DNA from 3 places in the Cytobacillus sp. FSL K6-0265 genome. Region 2 is predicted to be linked to each of the others. Evidence: riboswitches for the same ligand, from Rfam matches in the RefSeq annotation. Region 2 holds a riboswitch; each other region holds the start of a gene.

Region 1 (7,045 bases), 2.1 Mb from region 2:
TGCAGTAAAACGAATAGTGTGTGGTATAAGGGTGATTGCAAAGGTAGTACAATTTAATTTGCTCTTCGTCTTTCTATAATCAGTTCGGAGGTTTCTAAATTGCGAAAGAAAAATCATAGTGTTCGAGATCTCATCTATATTTTATTAAACGAAAAGGACCAGTCTGTTATTTCTTATGGAATTGAATTTTCTGAGTTTATGAAATCCTTACAGAACAACACTGGGCATCTCCTATTAATGAAGCATCAGTATGAAAACGGGGAACGGAATGTACATACCATGTTTGATTGGGTGTCTCATGAGGAATTGCCAGCACTTATAAACGAAGATGTTTATAGTTATGGTGATTTTTGCTGGATAGATTTCGAGGAGGAAGAATCGTTAAATGAACTACCTGCCCAAGCAATTGCTGAGCTCCTATATCTTAGTCATGTAAAGGAGCATTTAAAGAAACCTTTCTATAACCATTTAAGCAATCGTTATTGCTATTTAGCCTATGATGACGGTTGGTTAAATAAGGTCTATTACCGAGACTGGCAGGATTTTTACAAAATGCTTGGCGATGTGGCAGCGATGAAGATGGAGCATTTAAAAGTAGAAAAATCTTTATTAGGCCTGAAAAAGAAAAAAACATATCCGCAAGTGCCAGAAGATGTTTTACGTGCATTAAGAAATTTAATGAAGGAAGGTCTGGTCATTTCTTATGAACAAAGTGAGCAGACACGAACGAAAATTAGTATCCCACTCTGGACAATTGGCGATTTCGCTAATATGGATGATATGTATGATGAGTTTGAAGCAATGAGAAAGGAAGCCACTCCGGACGCGAAATTGGTTTTTGATAAAAAACTGAAAGAATGGCAAGTAACTGATTCATAAAAATAATAATGCACCACAATATATGATAAGGTATAATAAAATCGACAGAAAATTGTAGATTTAAGGAAATAGGTGTCATTTTATGACTTAATAGGGGAAATTGGTGTAAAACCAATGCGGTCCCGCCACTGTAAATGGTTGATAACAAAGAAACCTGCTATCTATGTAATAGCAGGAAACTGTGATATTAACCATGAGCCAGGAAACCTGCCTATCTTCCATAAACACTGTAACCTACGAGGATAGGAGGTGTTTGGTAAGGCTTCTTTGTCGTGATTTATTCCTTCCAAACATCTCCTACTACTGGGGATGTTTTATATTTTAAGGAGGGTTAATCATGAAGAAATGGTATTTATTTTTAGTCTCGATTTTACTATCAGCAGGTATTCTTGCTGGATGTGGGAACGACACAGCTGAGCCGAAAACAGGTGGAGAAGAAAAGGTTGAAGAGAGTACTGAAACTAGCGCTTTTCCTGTAACATTAACGGATGCTTGGGATCATGAAGTGGTAATTGAAGAGGAACCAGAAGCGATTGTTTCGTTAATGCCGAGTAATACTGAAATCGCTTTCGAATTAGGATTAGGTGAGAAGGTAGTCGGTGTTTCTGATTTTGATAATTATCCAGAAGAAGTGGCTGATATTGAAAAGATCGGTGGACAGGAATTTAATGTAGAAGCAATTATTGCTTTAAATCCGGACATCGTATTAGCACATAATTCAAGTGCACATAATAGTACTGAAGGTTTAGATCAAATAAGAAGTGCTGGTATTCCTGTTCTTATTGTCAATGATGCCCAGGATTTTGAAGAAATGTATGATTCTATTGAAATGATTGGTAAAGCAACAGGAGCAACAGAAGAAGCAAATCAAACAGTTGATGAAATGAAAACCCGTTTGGCAGAAATCGGAGAAAAGGCAAAATCCGTTGAAGAGAAAAAATCTGTTTTTGTAGAAATCTCTGCAGCACCTTCTTTATATACTGCCGGACAGAAAACATTTATTGATAATATGCTCAATTTGATCCAAGCGGAAAATGTAATAGATGAAGAGGGTTGGCCACAAATTGACGAGGAAGCTGTCATCGAAAAGAATCCTGATGTGATTATTACTACATACGGATATTATACGGAAAATGCAGTAGAAACCCTTTTAAGTCGAGAAGGATGGCAAGATGTAACAGCCGTTAAAGAGAAGCAAGTGTATGATGTGCACTCTGATAAGGTAACTCGTACAGGTCCTAGACTTGTAGAAGGAGTAGAGGAGCTTGCAAAAGCGATTTACCCAGAAGTATTTAAATAATAGAGGGGTTGCTTATTTCTGTGCATTCGTTTTCCTATGTGTAGCCATGCTTATGGGGATTTCTATAGGTACGGTTTCAGTGCTACCGTTAGATATATTGAATATCATTGGAGCGGAAATCTTACGTTTACCAATAAGTAATGATGTTGATCCAATGCACAGTAATATTGTTATGAATATTCGCTTGCCTAGAGTCGTATTGGCAGGATTCGTCGGGGCATCACTTGCAATGGCAGGTGCTGCCTTTCAAGGTTTATTAAGAAACCCTTTAGCAGACCCTTATACATTGGGGGTGTCTTCAGGAGCTTCTGTTGGTGCTGTATTGACTATCTTTCTCGGTTTATCCATCCCGTTTATTGGCACATTTACTTTACCATTATTAAGTATTACAACAGCTTTTCTAACGATAATTGTTGTCCTTTTCTTTGCGCGACAAATTGATCGTGGTATGAGAGTAGAGACAATTATTTTAACAGGTATTATCTTCAGTTCTTTTCTAGGTGCATTTATTTCCTTAATGATTGCTTTAACGGGGGATGAACTGAGACAGATTATCGGTTGGTTGTTAGGAAGCGTATCGATGAGGGGTTGGGACTATGTTCAAATCATCCTTCCTTTCTTTATCATTGGTTCTGTGATGCTTCTAGCCAATAGCCAGGAATTAAATGCGATGTCATTCGGCGAAGAAAGAGCCCGTCATATCGGGGTGAATGTACAGAAACGTAAGATGATGGTCTTAATTGCCGGATCGATTTTAACTGGTGCGGCGGTAGCGGTGTCAGGTACCATCGGATTTGTCGGCTTGGTCATTCCGCACCTGACTCGATTGCTATGGGGACCGGACCATAGACACTTACTTCCTTTATCGATGATGACAGGTGCTGGGTTTTTAATACTTGCTGATTTATTCGCAAGAACAGTCATTTCACCAACTGAGTTACCTATTGGTGTCATTACTGCGTTAATTGGTGCACCAGTTTTTGCGATCATTCTAATGAAACGAAGAGCGGAAGGCAGAGGATAATGTGATGATGTATAGCTTACGGCAAATTAATGGTGGTTATGGAGGCAAGCAGGTCATTCATGATGTTTCCTTTGACGTAGAGAAGGGACAGTTATTTGGCATCCTTGGACCAAATGGGAGTGGCAAGTCGACTGTTTTAAAGATGTTGAGTGGTCTTATACCGGTTACGTCTGGTGAAGTTTATTTAAAGGACCAACCAGTACAAAGTTATAACACGAAGGAAATGGCGAAAATCGTTGCTGTCCTACCTCAACATGCCGAATATAGTTTTTCTTATACAGTGAAAGAAATTGTATCACTCGGTCGCTATGCTCATCAAAGTGGTTGGTTCCAAACATGGTCTGATGATGATGATGAAGTGGTGCAACGTTCTATGAAACAAACAGGCGTACATCATTTTGCGCATAAAAATATTACTGAGCTATCAGGTGGAGAGAGACAACGTGTGTTTTTGGCACAAAGTCTCGCACAAGAACCAGAAATATTGTTACTAGATGAACCAACTAATCATTTAGACTTATCTTACCAAAAAGAATTGCTAGATATGTTAAAAGAGTGGACAGAGAAAAAAGGTTTAACGGTCATATCCATTTTTCATGATTTAAATTTAGCCGGTTTATATTGTGATCAAATCGTTTTGTTAAATGAGGGACAAATCGTCAGTAATGATAAACCTAATGAAGTATTGCAAGAAGCACGTATTATCGAGGTTTATGAGACTGAAGTGAAGAAACACGGACACCCGAAAGTCCCAGCACCACAAGTAGTTCTTATACCTGAGGAGAAATGGCAAAATGAAGAGATCATTACACCGGCTAGATTAATGATCAATAAAGAGTATATTACACTTCAGTCTGACCAACCGCTAAGGGTCATGTCATCAGGTGTTGTTGGTTCTGGTATTGGTTGGTATCAAACATTCGTTAATCGCCATGTGGATAAAAGTTATAACTGTGATGACTTTTATGAGGAGATGGTGGATTTTCTTATAGAAAAAGGGTTTGAGCCTTCGGAAACGGTTGGAATGATGACAGCGGTATATATGGATGATGTGGTCTACGGTTTTTACGAAATGGATCTGTTCTCTGTGTTGATCGTGGTAACAGCAGGTGTAGGCAACGCTGTCGATGTTTCGATGGCGAGCAAACATAAAGAGGTAGTAACTCCGGGCACGATTAATAGTTGGATATTTGTCAATGGCCATCTATCTGAAGAGGCGTTTATTCAAGCAATGATGACGGCTACTGAAGCGAAAGTAAAAGTATTAATGGATTTAGATGTGAGAGACAAAGAAACAGGGACAGTTGCTACGGGCACATCTACGGATAGTATCTTAGTTGCTGCAACACAAAGCGGAGAGAAAATCGATTTCGCTGGAACGGTTACACCACTAGGGAAAATAATAGGAAAAGGTATTTACGAATGTACACAAAAAGCGATTCACAAGAATCGTAAAAGAAAAAAGGAAACAGATAATGATTGAACATTTAGTTGCATTAACAGTAGCGGTGGTCATTGACCGATTCATAGGTGACCCACCGCGATGGCCGCATCCTGTAAAGTGGATGGGTTCTTTCATAGGTATTTTAAGAAAGAAATGGAATATAGGGGAACATAGAAAATGGAAAGGTGTAGCTATGTTAACAACAGTCTTAGTGATTGTATTAGCTGTATCGATAAGTATTGTTGTGATTGCCTATGCGGTCCACCCTATTGTTGGAATATTACTTGAGGCGGTGTTAATCGCAACTACCATCGCCCAAAAAAGTTTAAAGGAAGCGGCATTAGAAGTATACGAGCCTTTAGTGAATGAACAATTAAGTGAGGCAAGGCAAAAGCTTTCATATATTGTTGGTCGGGATACAGAGAAGCTAAATGAAGCAGAGATTGTTAGAGGAACAGTTGAAACAGTAGCAGAAAATACAAGTGATGGTATTACTGCCCCATTGTTCTTTGCCTTCATTGGTGGTGCACCGCTTGCCTTAGTTTATCGCGCTATTAATACTTGTGACTCAATGGTTGGTTATAAAAATGAGAAATACATTGACTTTGGCTGGGCGTCGGCAAAGCTTGATGATGTGGTGAACTGGGTACCGAGTAGACTGACAGCATTTTGTATGCTTCTCATGAATCAACCAAGATTTATTCAAAAGAGAGAGAGTTTTCGATTAGTGATGAGCGATGCCAAAAAACATCCAAGCCCGAATAGTGGTTGGGGCGAAGCGGCTGTGGCTTATTTATTAGGCGTTCAGCTAGGTGGTAAAAATACATATGAAGGGCATGTTTCGTATCGTGCCACGATGGGAGAAGACAATATGCCATTATCAAGTATTCATATTATAGAGGCGAATGCAATCATTGCTAAAACCATTCCTCTGTACCTTTTGATTTTATGGCTAGGGGGTGTATGGATTGCAATGGCCTAAGCATGGTGCGAATCCACAATATTTATACGAAGTATTAAAGTTAGATATGCCCGCAAACACAATTGACTTTAGTGCGAATATTAACCCATTAGGGCCTCCTGAAGATGTGAAAAGGCAATGGGGAAGCTTACTTTCATCATTATTAGAATACCCCGACCCGTTTGCCACGAGATTAACAGAGCGTATTAGTAAAACTACAATCCTTCCTAAAGAAAATGTACTCATCGCCAACGGAGGAGCCGAGATTATCTCAATGATTGGACATTTATTTGCTAGAAAGCGTGTAATGATTGTCCAACCTGCTTTTTCCGAATATGAGACAGCTTGCCGGGCGAGTGCGTGTGAAATTGATTATTTTTACTTAAATGAGAACTGGGAGTTAAACATAGAAGGTTTGATAGCTACTTTTAAGGGAATTGATGTAGTTTTTTTGACGAACCCGAATAATCCTACGGGTAAATACTTCTCAAAAGCTTCAATCAAACGTTTGATTGAAGCCGCTGAATGTTTAGGTGTTTACCTCATTGTGGATGAAGCTTTTTATGATTTTGTAGATGGATATGAACCAATCTCACCATTATTACACGAGTACAATCATTTAGTTATTATTCGCTCTATGACTAAAATGTTTGCCATTCCTGGGATTCGCTTAGGGTATGTGCTCGCGAGTGAACAGTTTATAAGCGATTTAAGGGCGATACAACCGCATTGGAGTGTCAATAGTGTGGCGCAGGAAATAGGATTACTGTGTATAGAGGATAATGACTTTCAGCAGAAAACACGTGAGTTGATGAAGATAGAACGGAAGAAAATCTTTTCCTTTTTAGCACGTAATGATTACCTTTATTCAGATTCATCCACTAATTTTTACTTAATAAAAGATTCGTTTTCCAAAGAAAGCAAGCGTCTTTTTCTCTTTTTATTAAAAAAGGGACTGATCCCAAGGCATACATACAATTTTCCCGGATTGGAAGGGAATTGGCTTAGACTAGCAATAAAATCACCGGATGAAAACATTCGATTGATGGAGGCATTAAAGCAATGGCGCGAATCATCTTTATAAGCGGAGGGGTAAGAAGTGGTAAGAGTCAGCTTGCTGAGAGGTTAGCAATTGATTTGGCACACTACCATGGGAAGCAATTACATTACATAGCGACAGCTCAACCAAGCGATAAAGAAATGATGTTGCGCATTAAGCATCATCAAAAGCAGAGGCAAGAAAGTGGCAAACAGTGGATGACATGGGAACAATCAAGAAAAGTTCATCAACTTGCTACCCACTTTTCTTCAAATGATATTATTCTTCTAGATTGCATAACCACTCTCCTTAATAATGAATTTTTTTATGAAAATCGCTGGTCTAATTACGAATTTCAGCAACAAATTTATGAAAAGCTTGTCCAAGGAATCACAGAA
Region 2 (7,045 bases):
AAGTGTTAAATAAACAGCCCGGAATTGCGCAGGCAAATGTGAACTTAGCCTTAGAAACAGGTACGGTAGAATACAACCCTGAGCAGGTTTCAGTTGAAGAAATTATTGCAAGGGTAGATAAGATTGGTTATAGCGCTTCGTTAAAAACAACTGCGAGCGCAAATGATGTAAGGGAGGAGAATATTAAAAAGCAGCAAAGGAAATTTATTGCTGCTGCCATCCTATCTATCCCACTACTTTGGACGATGGTTGGGCATTTTGAATTCACCTCATTCATTTTTCTACCAGATTTTTTAATGAATCCTTGGGTACAGTTGATATTAGCGACCCCTGTACAATTTATTATCGGTTGGCAATTCTATACGGGTGCTTATAAATCATTGAAATCTGGCAGTGCGAATATGGATGTACTTGTTGCATTGGGTACTTCTGCAGCTTACTTTTATAGTTTGTTTCTAACCATACAATCGCTAGGTACAACGCATGGTCATCATGTTGAGCTTTATTTTGAAACGAGTGCGATTATTATTACCCTTATTTTATTAGGGAAATTATTTGAAGCACGCGCAAAAGGAAGATCATCAGAAGCAATAAAAAAATTAATGAATTTAAAGGCTAAAAAAGCGGTTGTAGTAAAAGAAGGTAAGGAAACCGTTGTCCCTGTTGAGCAAGTAATAGCAGGTGATACGGTTATCATTAAGCCTGGTGAGAGGATTCCTGTAGATGCAGTAATCATTGAAGGGCAATCTGCAGTTGATGAATCAATGTTAACAGGAGAAAGTGTGCCAGTTGATAAGAAAGCTGGCGATGAAGTAATAGGAGCAACGGTTAACAAAAATGGACTTTTAACAGTAAAGGCAACAAAGGTTGGAAAAGATTCAGCGCTTGCGCAAATTATTAGAGTTGTAGAGCAAGCACAAGGATCAAAAGCACCTATTCAGCGGTTAGCCGATAAGATTTCAGGTATCTTTGTTCCTATAGTGGTGGCTATTGCCCTTGTTACCTTCTTTATATGGTTTCTTTTCTTGCAACCGGGTGATGTAGCTAGTGCGTTAGAAAAAATGATTGCTGTGCTCGTCATCGCTTGTCCTTGTGCATTAGGGTTAGCGACGCCTACTTCAATTATGGCAGGGTCTGGTCGTTCCGCAGAGATGGGTGTACTATTTAAAGGTGGAGAGCACCTGGAGATGACACATGAAATTACAACTGTTGTTGTCGATAAAACAGGTACTGTTACAAATGGTCAGCCTGTATTAACAGATATCATAGTTGAACCTGGAACAAATGAAGCCCATTTTCTTTCTATCGTTTCTGCGAGTGAGAAGTCATCCGAACACCCTCTTGCTGAAGCCATTGTGGAAGGATTAGAGAAGAGAAATGTTGAAAAAGTAAAAAGTGAATATTTCGAAGCGCTACCAGGCTATGGCATCTCTGCAAAAGTAATAGGAAAAGATGTACTAATTGGTACAGTTAGATTAATGGAAGAGAATGGGGTAGACTTCTCTTGGTTCTCGAAACAAATGAAAGAATTAGAAGGCGAAGGAAAAACAGCTATGCTTGTAGCTATTAACGGTAGAGCAAAAGGGCTTATTGCTGTAGCTGACACAATAAAAGAATCATCAAGCGAAGCGATTCAAAGGCTACATGATATGGGGTTAGAAGTCATTATGATGACTGGTGATAACCAGTTAACAGCACAAGCCATTGCTAAAGAAGTAGGTATTTCAAAAGTCATTGCAGAAGTCTTACCAGAAACGAAAGCAGAAGAAGTTAGAAAACTGCAAAGTCAAGGCAAAAAAGTAGCGATGGTAGGGGATGGCATTAACGATGCCCCTGCATTAGCAACTGCCGATATCGGCATGGCTATCGGTACAGGTACAGATATTGCCATGGAAGCAGGAGACATCACACTCATGCGTGGTGACCTAAATAGTATTGCTGATGCGATCATGATGAGTAAAAAAACCATTCGTAATATTAAACAGAATCTTTTTTGGGCCTTTGGCTATAATACAATCGGTATTCCTATTGCAGCTGCAGGTTTCTTAGCACCATGGTTGGCGGGTGCGGCGATGGCATTTAGTTCTGTCTCTGTTGTATTAAACGCACTTCGATTGCAACGTGTAAAATAACTAGCATAAAGACATTCTATCAAAAGATTTAAAGAGAAAAACAAGCTAATAAAATAGTTAGCTTGTTTTTCTTTATAGAGTTTTAAAAGATTTGTACCAAGAGGTTAAAACATTTTCTTGTTAATATGGAGTATTCTTTTAATTGATTATTGAGCAACCATTTTAGCGCAATTATTACATTTTGACACTTCTGTGACCGTTTAATTTATTTTACCAAAAACGATTTCTTTTCTGGTTTAAGCTTACTAGTTTGCAGGTAAAAAAGTAGGGTTGAACAATTTTTAATGGATTTCAAGCCTTTTTTACATAAATAAGAAGTGCTATTATTTATAATGGTCTCAAATTTACCGATGAAAGAACGAAAAGTTTATTTTGAAATTTATATAAAAGAAATAAATTGTATTCTATGAAATGATGTGATATGATTACTCATACAATCTCAGATACAATATATAGTTATTTATTATAGATATGACAACTACATATAGTAATTGGTTGAAGGAGTCCAAATGGACTTAAAATGGGAATCCGGATAATCCGGAGCTGTACCCGCAACTGTAAGTGTGACGAAAAGAGGAAACCACTGTTCTTTTAGAGAGAATGGGAAGGCTCTTAGTAGGTTGATACACAAGCCAGGATACCTGCCTTCTTAATCAAAAGTTTCATTTCTTCGGGGCTTGAGAAGATGAAACGACAGATCATAAAAAGAGTGTAATTGTACACTTGTATTTATACTGTCGTTTGATCCGCTCAAGGTGTAACTGGAGCGGTTTTTTTTATGCCTAAATTTGATAGAAATAGGTTGAAGGAGGAAAAACTTTGAAAACAATGATTGAACCGACAGTCAATTTTGAGCAATTATATCAACAATTCAGTAATTTACCAATTAGTGCGTTAGAAAAACGGGCTGAACAATTAGAACACCTAGAGGTAGACAGTTTCTATAATCAGTTAATTCTAGAATGTCTTTCTTACATAAATGTAAATGAACCTGATTGGACCTATGTGGCTGCCCATTTATATTTAAAGAAGATTTATCAACAAGCAGCTGAGAACCGAGGGTACAGTGGCCAAGCTTATGGTGATTTTCATTCTTTAATTCAACAGTTGAGTGATATTGATATTTATAGTCCTATTTTATTATCTAGTTATACAAAAGAAGAGATTGATGAATTAGGCAAAGAAATTGTCCCTGAAAGAGATCAGCTCTTTACTTATCTCGGGATTAAAATGCTAACTGACCGTTACGTAGCAAAAGATCGCCAAAAAAGAATTTTTGAGTTGCCTCAAGAACGCTGGATGGTAATTGCAATGATTCTTATGCATCAAGAAGAAAAAAATCGTTTGCAATTAGTAAAAGAAGCTTACTGGGCAATGAGTAACTTATTTATGACTGTAGCTACACCAACTTTATCAAATGCAGGTAAGAATTGGGGACAACTATCTAGCTGCTTTATCGAAACAGTTGATGATAGTTTAGATTCGATTTATGACAGTAATACAGACATTGCTGCACTATCAAAAAACGGTGGTGGAATTGGCGTTTATTTAGGTAAGATTCGTAGTAGAGGCAGTATGATAAAAGGATTCAAAGGCGCTTCGTCTGGTGTGCTTCCATGGATGAAACAGCTGAATAATACGGCTGTTAGCGTGGATCAACTTGGACAAAGACAAGGAGCAATTAGCGTTTATTTAGACGTTTGGCACAAGGATATCTTCTCTTTCCTTGATGCAAAGTTAAATAATGGTGATGAAAGATTACGTACACATGATTTATTTACCGGTGTTTGTCTACCTGATTTATTCATGGAAAAAGTAGAAGCGCGTGGTAACTGGTATTTATTTGATCCACATGAGGTTCGACAAAAAATGGGCTTCTCATTGGAAGATTATTATGATGAAGAAGTTGGCGCAGGTACCTTTAGAATGAAATATCTAGAGTGCGTCAATAATGAAGACTTATCAAAGAAAGAAATTCCTGCTATTGATATTATGAAGTCTATCATGCGCAGTCAATTAGAAACTGGGACACCATTTATGTTCTATCGTGATGAAGTGAACCGTATGAATGCAAACGCACATGCCGGCATGATTTATTGCACCAACCTTTGTACTGAAATCGTCCAAAATCAAAGTGTAACAACAAGAGTAGAAGAGTATACAAAGGATGGAAAGATTGTTATCGAGAAAACACCTGGTGATTTCGTTGTATGTAACCTCTCTTCTATTAACCTTGCAAAAGCAGTGAATGAAGAAGTGATAGAACGATTGATTCCTATTCAAGTAAGGATGCTTGACAATGTCATTGATATTAATAAAATCCCTGTTATTCAAGGGCAGTTAACGAATAAAAAGTATCGAGCGATTGGTTTAGGTACTTTCGGCTGGCATCATTTATTAGCTACTAACAAGATCGTATGGGAAAGCCCTGAATCATTAGAATTTGCAGACCGACTTTACGAGAAAATTGCTTACTTAACGATTGAAAGTTCGATGAATCTAGCTGAGGAAAAAGGAGCATACCCAGCATTCAATGGTTCAGATTGGCATACAGGTGCCTATTTTGAAAAAAGAGATTACCTGAATGGCGAAAGTGAACTTGATTGGCAAGGCCTAATGGAAAAAGTGAAAGAAAATGGGATGAGAAACGGCTATTTACAAGCGGTTGCCCCTAATGCATCCACTGCATTAATTGCAGGCAGCACACCGAGTATTGATCCAATCTTCAACAAGCAATACTCTGAAGAGAAAAAAGACTATCGTATTCCCGTAACTGCACCAGACTTAAACGCTCAAACAACGTGGTATTATAAATCAGCTTACCATATCGATCAAAAATGGAGCATTGCTCAAAATGCGAAACGGCAAAAGCATATTGACCAAGCAGTGTCATTCAATCTTTATATTAAAAATACGATAAAAGCAAAAGAATTATTAAATCTTCATGTATCCGCATGGAAAAACAGGTTGAAAACAACTTATTATTTACGTTCGACTTCCACAGATATTGAAGATTGTGAATCATGCTCTAGCTGATTTCACAGAGAGGAGAATGGAATAAATGAATACCTTAAATAAACGTCCCATTATGAATCATGAAGCACCGAATCGTTCAACAGGTATTATTAATGGAGAATGTTCGAACGTATTAAACTGGGATGATGTGAGATTTTCCTGGGCTTACCCTAAATATAAAAAGATGTTGTCTAATTTCTGGACACCATTTGAAATTAATATGTCTCAAGATATTAAGCAATTCCCTGAGTTATCTGAGGACGCACAAGAAGCCTTTTTAAAGATTATCGGTTTACTAGCGTTACTAGATAGTATTCAAACGGACTATGCTGGGAAAACAGCAGATTATTTAACTGATTCAAGTCTGTCAGCGTTAATGATTATTCTTGCACAACAAGAAGTGATTCATAATCACTCCTATTCTTATATTCTTTCTTCTATCGTTTCAAAAAGTAAACAAGATGAAGTATTCGATTATTGGCGTACAGAACCAACATTAAGAGAACGCAATGATTTTATTACAAATGGTTATAAAGATTTTGTTAAAGAACCGACAGCGGAAAATATGTTAAAATCAATCGTTTATGATGTAGTATTAGAAGGCTTATTCTTCTATTCTGGTTTCGCTTTCTTCTATTATTTAGCGAGAAATCAAAAGATGGTATCTACATCAACGATGATTAACTATATTAATCGTGATGAACAAATTCACGTTGATTTATTTGTGAAAATCTTTAAGGAAATCTTAAACGAGCAGCCTGAATTAGACACACCAGAATTGCATCAATTTGTAAAAGATACCTTTAAAAAAGCTGCAGAACTCGAAATTGAGTGGGCACGGGAGGTAATCGGTGATAAAATGGATGGTATTCTTATTACTGACCTTGAAGCATACATCAAATTTTATGCAAATGTCCGCAGTAATCAATTAGGGTTTGAACGACCATTTGAAGGATTCCGTAAAAACCCGCTCCGTTGGATTGTTGCCTATGAAGAAGTAGATCAAGGCAAATCAGATTTCTTTGAGCAAAAATCAAGACAATATACAAAAGTGAATCAAGTCGATAATGGATTTGATGAATTATAAATTTTTCAGTGAATGAAGATTAGAAAAGGATAAATGGTGAGTTCTTCTTGTTGACTTCATACCAACAGGGGTATAGAATATGAGGGTGAATACAACATCCTAGGAGGAAAAATGCTTACGTTTATTAGTATACTCTTAATCATTTTACTTTTGACTTTTATATATAGTAGATATTTGCCCGTTTTTGGTGTGAAGGCACAAGTGTTACAAGACAATCATGAGAGTGATGTTCGTATCGTCGATGTGAGGGATTATAATGAAAAAGTAGATCAGGCACATCATCGTTTGCATATTCCCATTGCCTATCTCCATCGCTTTTATCATGAAATCGATGGAAAGAGAGTACACGTTATTGCTTCATCACAAATAGAAAAAAACATGAGTATTCGATTTCTTAGAAGAAAAGGCTATAAGGTGTCAGGATATACACTATGCAATGAATGCTGAAACAATATAAATATAACTTCAAAAAGTAGCGCCACAGATTAAATGATCTGTGGTTTTTTGTTGAAATGTAAATGAGGATAATTGGAGAAACATTTTTTTCGATAGCTTACAAAGAGTGGAACAACGCGCGGGCTCCCAGCTCTTAGAAGAAGCCAAAAGAATGAGAGCACAGTAAAAGGCACTGTCTAAGCGGAAAATAACAAGTTAGAGCAGCCTTCTGTTTAACAACAGTTCAGATTGAAGAAGGCTGCAAACTACATCTTTAAGTCCTTGTATTTTCTACTTTCATTGTACTCTCATCCATTTTTTCTAACTTTTCTTCATTTATTTGATACTGCACCATGAGCTGTTGTATGGCGAGCAT
Region 3 (7,045 bases), 1.6 Mb from region 2:
AGTCATATTTGCTAATAAAGGAATAGAAATCGCTTGTGAAAATAGGCTAAACTCTTCTTCCGTTTTTAATGCTTCTGGAAAAATAGCGTCCGCTCCAGCTTCTGCATATGCCTTCGCTCGTTCAATCGCTTCATCAAGTCCTTTCACCGCTCGTGCGTCTGTTCTTGCTACAATAATTAAGTGTGGAGCAACTTCCTTAATCACCTTAATTTTTTGTATCATTTCTTCTGTCGTTACAAGCTGTTTACCATTTAAATGGCCACATTTTTTCGGTAACTTCTGATCCTCTATTTGTACAGCAGCCACTCTAGCCTCTTGCATTTCCACAGCTGTTCTTGCCGCATTTAATACCCCACCAAACCCCGTATCAATATCAACAAGTAATGGTAAATTAGTTGCTCGAATAATTTCTTTCGCTCTTTGTGCCATCTCAGCAGATGTAACCATACCAAGGTCTGGCAGTCCTTTACTTGCCGTATATGCAGCACCTGATAAATATAGCGCCTGAAAGCCTGACTGTTTCGCGATTAGGCCTGCCATTGCATCATGTGCCCCTGGTATTTGCAATATATTCTTATCTAGCATTTTTGAACGAAATTGCTCAGCTAAATCTTGTTGCAACACAGGTTTATGAACAATCCATGCCATCTTGCATCACCTCTCCTAGATAATGAATAAATTCATAAATTCATTCACTGGCATCTCTTTTAACCATTCTTGATTGGAAACAGCTCTAGCAATGCTTGTTTGTGCCTTGTTTGAAAAATGAGTTTTGATATTATACTCGAACTTCTGCAATACTTTTGGAATCGCTTCGTCACGGCGGAATCGGTGACCTAATGGATATTCACATTCAATTTTCTCTGAAGAAGTTCCATCTTTATAATGGATTTGTACCGCATTAGCGATTGAGCGCTTGTTCGGGTCTAAATAATCTTTCGAGTATTGATGATCTTCAACAACTTGCATCTTCTCTCGTAAACTATCTACTCGTGGGTCGCTTGCTACATCATCCTCGTAATCCTCTGCGCGAATATTTCCTTTTAATAAACCAATAGCTGTAATGTACTGTATACAGTGATCACGGTCAGCTGGATTATGTAATGGACCTGTTTTATCGATAATCCTAATCGCTGATTCATGTGTGGTAATCGTAATTCGATCAATATGATCTAAATCATTTACATCGCCATTTTGATAAAGTAAGACGGCACACTCTGCTGCAGTTTGCGCGTGAAATTCTGCCGGATAAGAAACTTTGAATAACACATTTTCCATTACATAAGCACTTAACTCTCTTTGTAAGGTAATTTTTTGCCCTTTAAACAGAACGTCCTCAAAACCCCAGTTAGGTGCAGATAAGACACTGTTATAGCCCATTTCACCTTTCACAGCCATCATAGCTAACTGAACACCCCTACTTGTGGCATCTCCAGCAGCCCATGATTTTCTCGAACCCGTATTTGGCGCATGACGATATGTTCTTAATGCAGAATTATCCACCCATGCAAGTGATAATGCATGTATCACTTCTTCTTTTGTTGCGCCAAGCATCTTTGCCGTAACAGCAGTTGTTGCCACTTTAACAAACAATACATGATCTAAGCCCACACGATTTAAACTATTATCCAACGCTAATATACCTTGAATTTCATGAGCCTTGATCATCATTTCCAGGACTTCAATCATTTTAACTGGCTCTTTACCAACTGAAAGACGTTGCCTACTTAAAAAATCTGCAACTGCTAAAATGCCACCAAGGTTGTCAGAAGGATGCCCCCATTCCGCAGCTAACCATGTATCATTGTAATCCAGCCAGCGAATCATACAGCCGATATTAAATGCGCCTCTAATGGGATCCAATTCAAATGTTGTACCAGGGACTCTTGTTCCATTAGGTACAACGGTTCCTGGTACAACAGGACCAAGTAGTTTTGTACATTCAGGATAATCTAGCGCTAATATTCCACAACCAATTGTATCGAGTAAAATATAATGTGCTGTGCGATAAGCCTCTTCACTTGTTATTTCATAATCCAATACATAATCAGCAATTTTCGTTAAAATAACATCGGTTTCAACCTTTTCATTCGTTTTCAGCATTTACACGTAATCCTCCTCCATTTGGTAAAGTATGTCGTGCTCCTGAATAAATGACCCGCGGTCTAAATAAGCGATTGTTTTCATGCTGTTCAATGACATGGGCACATAAACCAACTGTTCTTGCACTAAAGAAAATCGGTGTGTAAAGAGGGATAGGAATTCCTAACATGCCATAAACCGGTGCGGCATAATAATCTAAATTAGGGTATAATCCTTTCTCAACTTCCATAATTCTTTCTCCTGCTTCACATTTTCGAAGCAATGAATCATCTCCATTTTGTATCGATAACTCTTGTAGAGCTTCTTTCATCATTAATGCTCTTGGGTCCATTTTGTTCATATAAACTCTATGACCAAAGCCCATAATCTTTTCTTTTTTAAATAATTTTTTATAGAAGAGACTTTCCAAGCCACCGACACTTTCTGCTTCATTCAACATGTACATAACCGCTTCATTCGCACCGCCATGCAAGCTCCCTTTTAAACTTGCAACTGCGCCTGTTAAAGCTCCAAAGAGATCGGATTGTGTAGAAGCAATTACTCTTGCGGTAAATGTTGAATTTGGCATTTCATGTTCACTATATAAAAGTAATGATTGGTCAAATACTCTTTCTTCTAAATCGGATGGTACTCTACCAGTTAACATATAGAAAAAGTTGGCACTATATGAGAGGGATTTATCCGGTTCAATTTTTTCCAGACCTTGTAATATACGATAACTGTTAGCTACAATCGTTGGAACTCCTCCAAGTAGGCGATAAGCTCTTTCTTTATTTCCTTGCTTCGACCGATCATCTAAAGTCGTATCATATCCAGCTAAGCTTGAGATGCCCGTGCGGAGCCCATCCATTGGATGTGTTCCTTTTGGTAAATGAGTAAAAACCTCCATAACGGCCGTCGGTATTTCATAATAGGACTTTAACCTAGTAGCTAATGCGTGTTTTTCCTCGTCTGTTGGTAATTGATCTTCTAGAAGTAAATGGATAATATCTAAATATCTTTTCGTTTTTGAAAGTTGAATTAAATCATAACCTTTTATGACAATTTCTCCATGAACCGTATCTAAAAATGAAATGTTAGTCTCAGAAGCTATGATTCCCTCTAACCCTGGTATATATTTCTCCTCCATGCTCACAATCATTTTCCTCCCATCCAATTACATCGTGCCTGACAATGCTGTAAGCCCTTTCAGCATTCCTCAAATATATTTGGATCTTCTCTTCTTCTACAGAGAGTGTTTGGATGTCTTCTTTACACTGTTCTAACACTTTTCTTAAACTATAACCCTCAGCAGAATAGCTGTTTATCATGATCGTAGATTTCATTATGTTCACATAATAAGGAACGGTTCCAAACAAAGCTTTTCCTCCGTTCTTGCTCCCCTTTTTTCCATATCAATCCATTAAAAAAACAACTTCTAGAAAGAAGTTGTTAAGTTCAAACGAATACTAAAAATAAACATGCAACTTTGGCATGTATTCATTACCCGTACTTAACACCTCCTATATCCACGTAGGAATTGATGTTTACACTAAACAGGCAGGTCTCCTGGCTTATGGTCAACATGATACGAAACCTTCCCATCTCCTATTGAAGGAAACAGTGGCATCTTTCGTATCACTCGCAAATACAGTTGCGGGACAGCGACGGAATCTAACCGTACTTCCCTTTTAAGTAAATAGACAATCAAGCATTCTATTTACACCTATTTTAGAAAATATTAAGTTGTTCCACTTAAATATATCAATATTTTAGAAAATTTACAATCCTTTTTCTTATTCACACTGCTTTTCACTTTTTATTAATGTCATGTCACCTACAACCATAGCTTATAACATTTCCCATTTTGTAGAAAAAATAAATCGCCCCATAGACAGACAAGATGGCTTTTTGTTATAGTATATTAGTTACCATTGATAACTATTTTAAATGAGGTGGATATTATAATAGCTAGCCAAAGATTCTTCCATCATTTTATGATGCTTTATCGCCCTTTTGAAAATAGACTGAATAGCTTATTAACGAAACACCAATTACAACGAGCACAGTGGACAATCCTTTATTATCTCTACCATTTCGGTCCAACGACTTTAGTAGAAATTGCTGCGTATCAAGGTGTTGAAAAGCCAACAGTCACGAGGACAATAAACCAGCTTGAGGAATATGGATATGTAGAAAAAATCCCAAGCATGGATAAACGTGAAAAGAAAATGAAGATAACGAACGAAGGTGAGCGCATATACAAACAAATCCGCATTCCGATTGATCAGTTCGAAATGGAAATATTAGAGGGAATCACAACTGAAGAACAAGAAGAATGTATTCGGATTTTTGATAGTATTAAAAGCAATTTGTAAGGAGGAAGAAAAAAAATATGCGTTCAACAAAAGAAAAATTATGGACTAAGGACTTTATCACCATTTCTTCCGTAAACTTTTTTCTAACATTAGTGTTTTATTTATTAATGGTTACCATTGCGGTGTATGCCGTCGAAGCACATCATGCGACTGCCAGCCAAGCTGGCTTAGTTACAGGCATATTTATTATAGGAACATTGGTGGGAAGGTTGTTTATCGGTAAATATATTGATCGTATTGGCCGGAAGAAGACTTTAATCATCGGCTTACTATTATTTAGTTTATCAACAAGTCTTTATTTTATTGAAATTGATGTTAATTTCTTACTTATTACCCGCTTTATCCACGGTTTAACATTAGGGATGGCAAGTACAGCAAGTGGTACAATTGTCGCTTCAGTTATTCCGCAAACAAGGAAAGGTGAAGGAATCGGCTATTTTAGTATGAGTAACACTTTAGCAACAGCAATTGGACCTTTTATCGGTATGTTAATGAGTCAATACACAACTTTTCATACGATTTTCATTTTTTGTTTGGTTCTTGGTATTATTGGCCTACTTATCGGGTTTACTGTGAATGTGAAGGAATTAACTGAAGATGAGAAAGCTCAATTTCAATCATCTGGCTTTCAATTGGCTAGCTTTATTGAACCAAAGGCACTTCCAATTGCACTCGTCACATTAACCGTCGCATTTTGTTATTCTAGCGTCTTGTCATTTATTAATTTTTATGCAATTGAAAAGGACTTAGTCAATGCCGCTAGCTTTTTCTTCTTTGTCTATGCCATTGCCGTCTTACTTTCCCGCCCTTTCACTGGTAGATTGATGGACAGCAAAGGAGCAAATTATGTGATGTATCCAGCGTTCATATTATTTGGTGCAGGTCTATTCTTACTTAGTAATTCTTCAAATGGTGTTATGCTATTAGTGGCGGGGGCTTTAATTGGCTTGGGCTTTGGTAATATGCAGTCTTGTACACAAGCGATTGCCATCAAATTAACACCCCCCCATCGCATGGGGCTAGCTACTTCCACCTTCTTTATCTTTCTCGATGGTGGTTTAGGTTTTGGACCGTATTTATTAGGTTTACTGATTCCTATAACAGGCTACAGTATGTTATATATTTATATGGGGGTTGTGGCAATTGCTTCAATTATCCTTTACTTCTTAGTTTATGGACGAATCGAACACAAAGAAAGTAAACAGGCACACCAAACAGCATCAATGTAAAATAAAGTATGTTATCATTAGAGAAGAGACTTCATGTGATTGAAGTCTCTTCTCTCTAATTAAAATGGTTTATTCGGTTCATATGTCGGCTGTTGGTTAGTCACTTCATACTCATAACTTTTTTCCATTCCTGCTTGTACTTCTTCTGACTGTTCTAATTCTGTATCCATTTGATTGTATTGTTGAGCCTCATTCTGAGCAGCAATAATTTTTTCATCCACTTGATTATCATACTTTTTTTCCATTGCTTTTCACTCCCCTTTATAAGATGTCTCGCCTATTTTTCCCGCTAAAAAACGATTTATACAAAATAATAAAAGGAGACTGTTCCATGAAGGAATTAATTAAAAAACACCTTCCGCATCTTCAGGAAATACAGATTGAAAGCAATCATTCTGGTTGGGATCATCATATTTATATTGTCAATCAAACATATGTCATTCGAATACCAAAAACAAAACAAGTATTAGCGAAAATGAACAAGGAAATCAAACTACTGCACCAGTTATCATATCTTTCATCGATAATTGAAATACCAAATTATCATCCATTTTATAATAAAGACGGACAAGTGATTGGTGTTTTTTACCCTTTTATTAAAGGACAAGCATTATCTCATTCATTGATTATTCCTCCTTTATATGAAGCCAAGCGGCTAGGTATATTTCTTACAGAATTACATCGCTTGGATATATATGAAGCAAAGAAAGGCGGTATAGAAGAACGACATAATAAAGATTATTGGGCGCAATTACAGCAAACGCTGAAAACAAAAATATTTCCGTTCTTAAATGAAGGCGAAAAGGAAGAAATTAATAAACTATTTTTAGCGGTGTCAAAATTTAAAGAAGCAAAAGTGGTGATTCATGGCGATCTGACAAGTGCCAATATCCTTTATCATCCAATCAAAAAGGAGATATCAGGAATTATAGACTTTACAGATACGCAAATAGGGGACCCGGCGTTTGACTTTGCAGGGCTATATTGGGATTTCGGAGATCAATTTACTAAAGAAGCTCTCGCAGCTTATGAAACACAATTTAATAAAGAAGAAATGTATAGAAGAGTCACTTCCTTTTATGGCTTACAACCAATTTTTCACGAATGGTTAAAAATCGTTAATGAGCAGGATGAGAAAATTGTTCGACAATCGATAAATAAAGGAATGACCAAAATACAAACGATTCGAAAGATAAGTTAACAGTTATTCTCCACTATTATCATTAGAAACCGAACAAATCCATATGAATTTGTTCGGTTTTTTGTTTAGACTTACTTCGTTTATAATTATTCCATCCACGCTGGCTTTCCAAACCCTTGAAACGATTCGTCGATGATTTTTTCAAATTCTGCAGA

What was found. A riboswitch is a leader RNA that binds a small molecule or an ion and turns the genes downstream of it on or off. The one in region 2 is predicted to bind cobalamin.
Region 1: linked by a shared signal. The riboswitch ahead of MHH73_RS02395 (ABC transporter substrate-binding protein) and the one ahead of MHH73_RS13095 (ribonucleoside-diphosphate reductase subunit alpha) in region 2 are both predicted to bind cobalamin.
Region 3: linked by a shared signal. The riboswitch ahead of MHH73_RS05045 (hypothetical protein) and the one ahead of MHH73_RS13095 (ribonucleoside-diphosphate reductase subunit alpha) in region 2 are both predicted to bind cobalamin.

The regions. Positions count from the first base shown of each region.
Region 1 is NZ_JBBOPE010000001.1:454,663-461,707, forward strand. Features, by position in the region: gene MHH73_RS02390 (hypothetical protein) at 100-879, shown strand; cobalamin riboswitch at 933-1,108, shown strand; gene MHH73_RS02395 (ABC transporter substrate-binding protein) at 1,217-2,179, shown strand; gene MHH73_RS02400 (FecCD family ABC transporter permease) at 2,145-3,203, shown strand; gene MHH73_RS02405 (heme ABC transporter ATP-binding protein) at 3,211-4,686, shown strand; gene cbiB (adenosylcobinamide-phosphate synthase CbiB) at 4,676-5,629, shown strand; gene cobD (threonine-phosphate decarboxylase CobD) at 5,616-6,692, shown strand; gene MHH73_RS02420 (bifunctional adenosylcobinamide kinase/adenosylcobinamide-phosphate guanylyltransferase) at 6,671-7,045, shown strand, end outside.
Region 2 is NZ_JBBOPE010000001.1:2,596,976-2,604,020, reverse strand. Features, by position in the region: gene MHH73_RS13100 (heavy metal translocating P-type ATPase) at 1-2,132, shown strand, start outside; cobalamin riboswitch at 2,617-2,795, shown strand; gene MHH73_RS13095 (ribonucleoside-diphosphate reductase subunit alpha) at 2,961-5,168, shown strand; gene MHH73_RS13090 (ribonucleotide-diphosphate reductase subunit beta) at 5,194-6,234, shown strand; gene MHH73_RS13085 (hypothetical protein) at 6,346-6,681, shown strand; gene MHH73_RS13080 (aromatic acid exporter family protein) at 6,944-7,045, opposite strand, start outside.
Region 3 is NZ_JBBOPE010000001.1:974,325-981,369, reverse strand. Features, by position in the region: gene prpB (methylisocitrate lyase) at 1-648, opposite strand, end outside; gene prpD (2-methylcitrate dehydratase) at 664-2,103, opposite strand; gene mmgD (citrate synthase) at 2,087-3,241, opposite strand; gene MHH73_RS05045 (hypothetical protein) at 3,186-3,461, opposite strand; cobalamin riboswitch at 3,625-3,827, opposite strand; gene MHH73_RS05040 (MarR family winged helix-turn-helix transcriptional regulator) at 4,017-4,460, shown strand; gene MHH73_RS05035 (MFS transporter) at 4,478-5,689, shown strand; gene MHH73_RS05030 (hypothetical protein) at 5,749-5,934, opposite strand; gene MHH73_RS05025 (aminoglycoside phosphotransferase family protein) at 6,021-6,890, shown strand; gene MHH73_RS05020 (MetQ/NlpA family ABC transporter substrate-binding protein) at 6,977-7,045, opposite strand, start outside.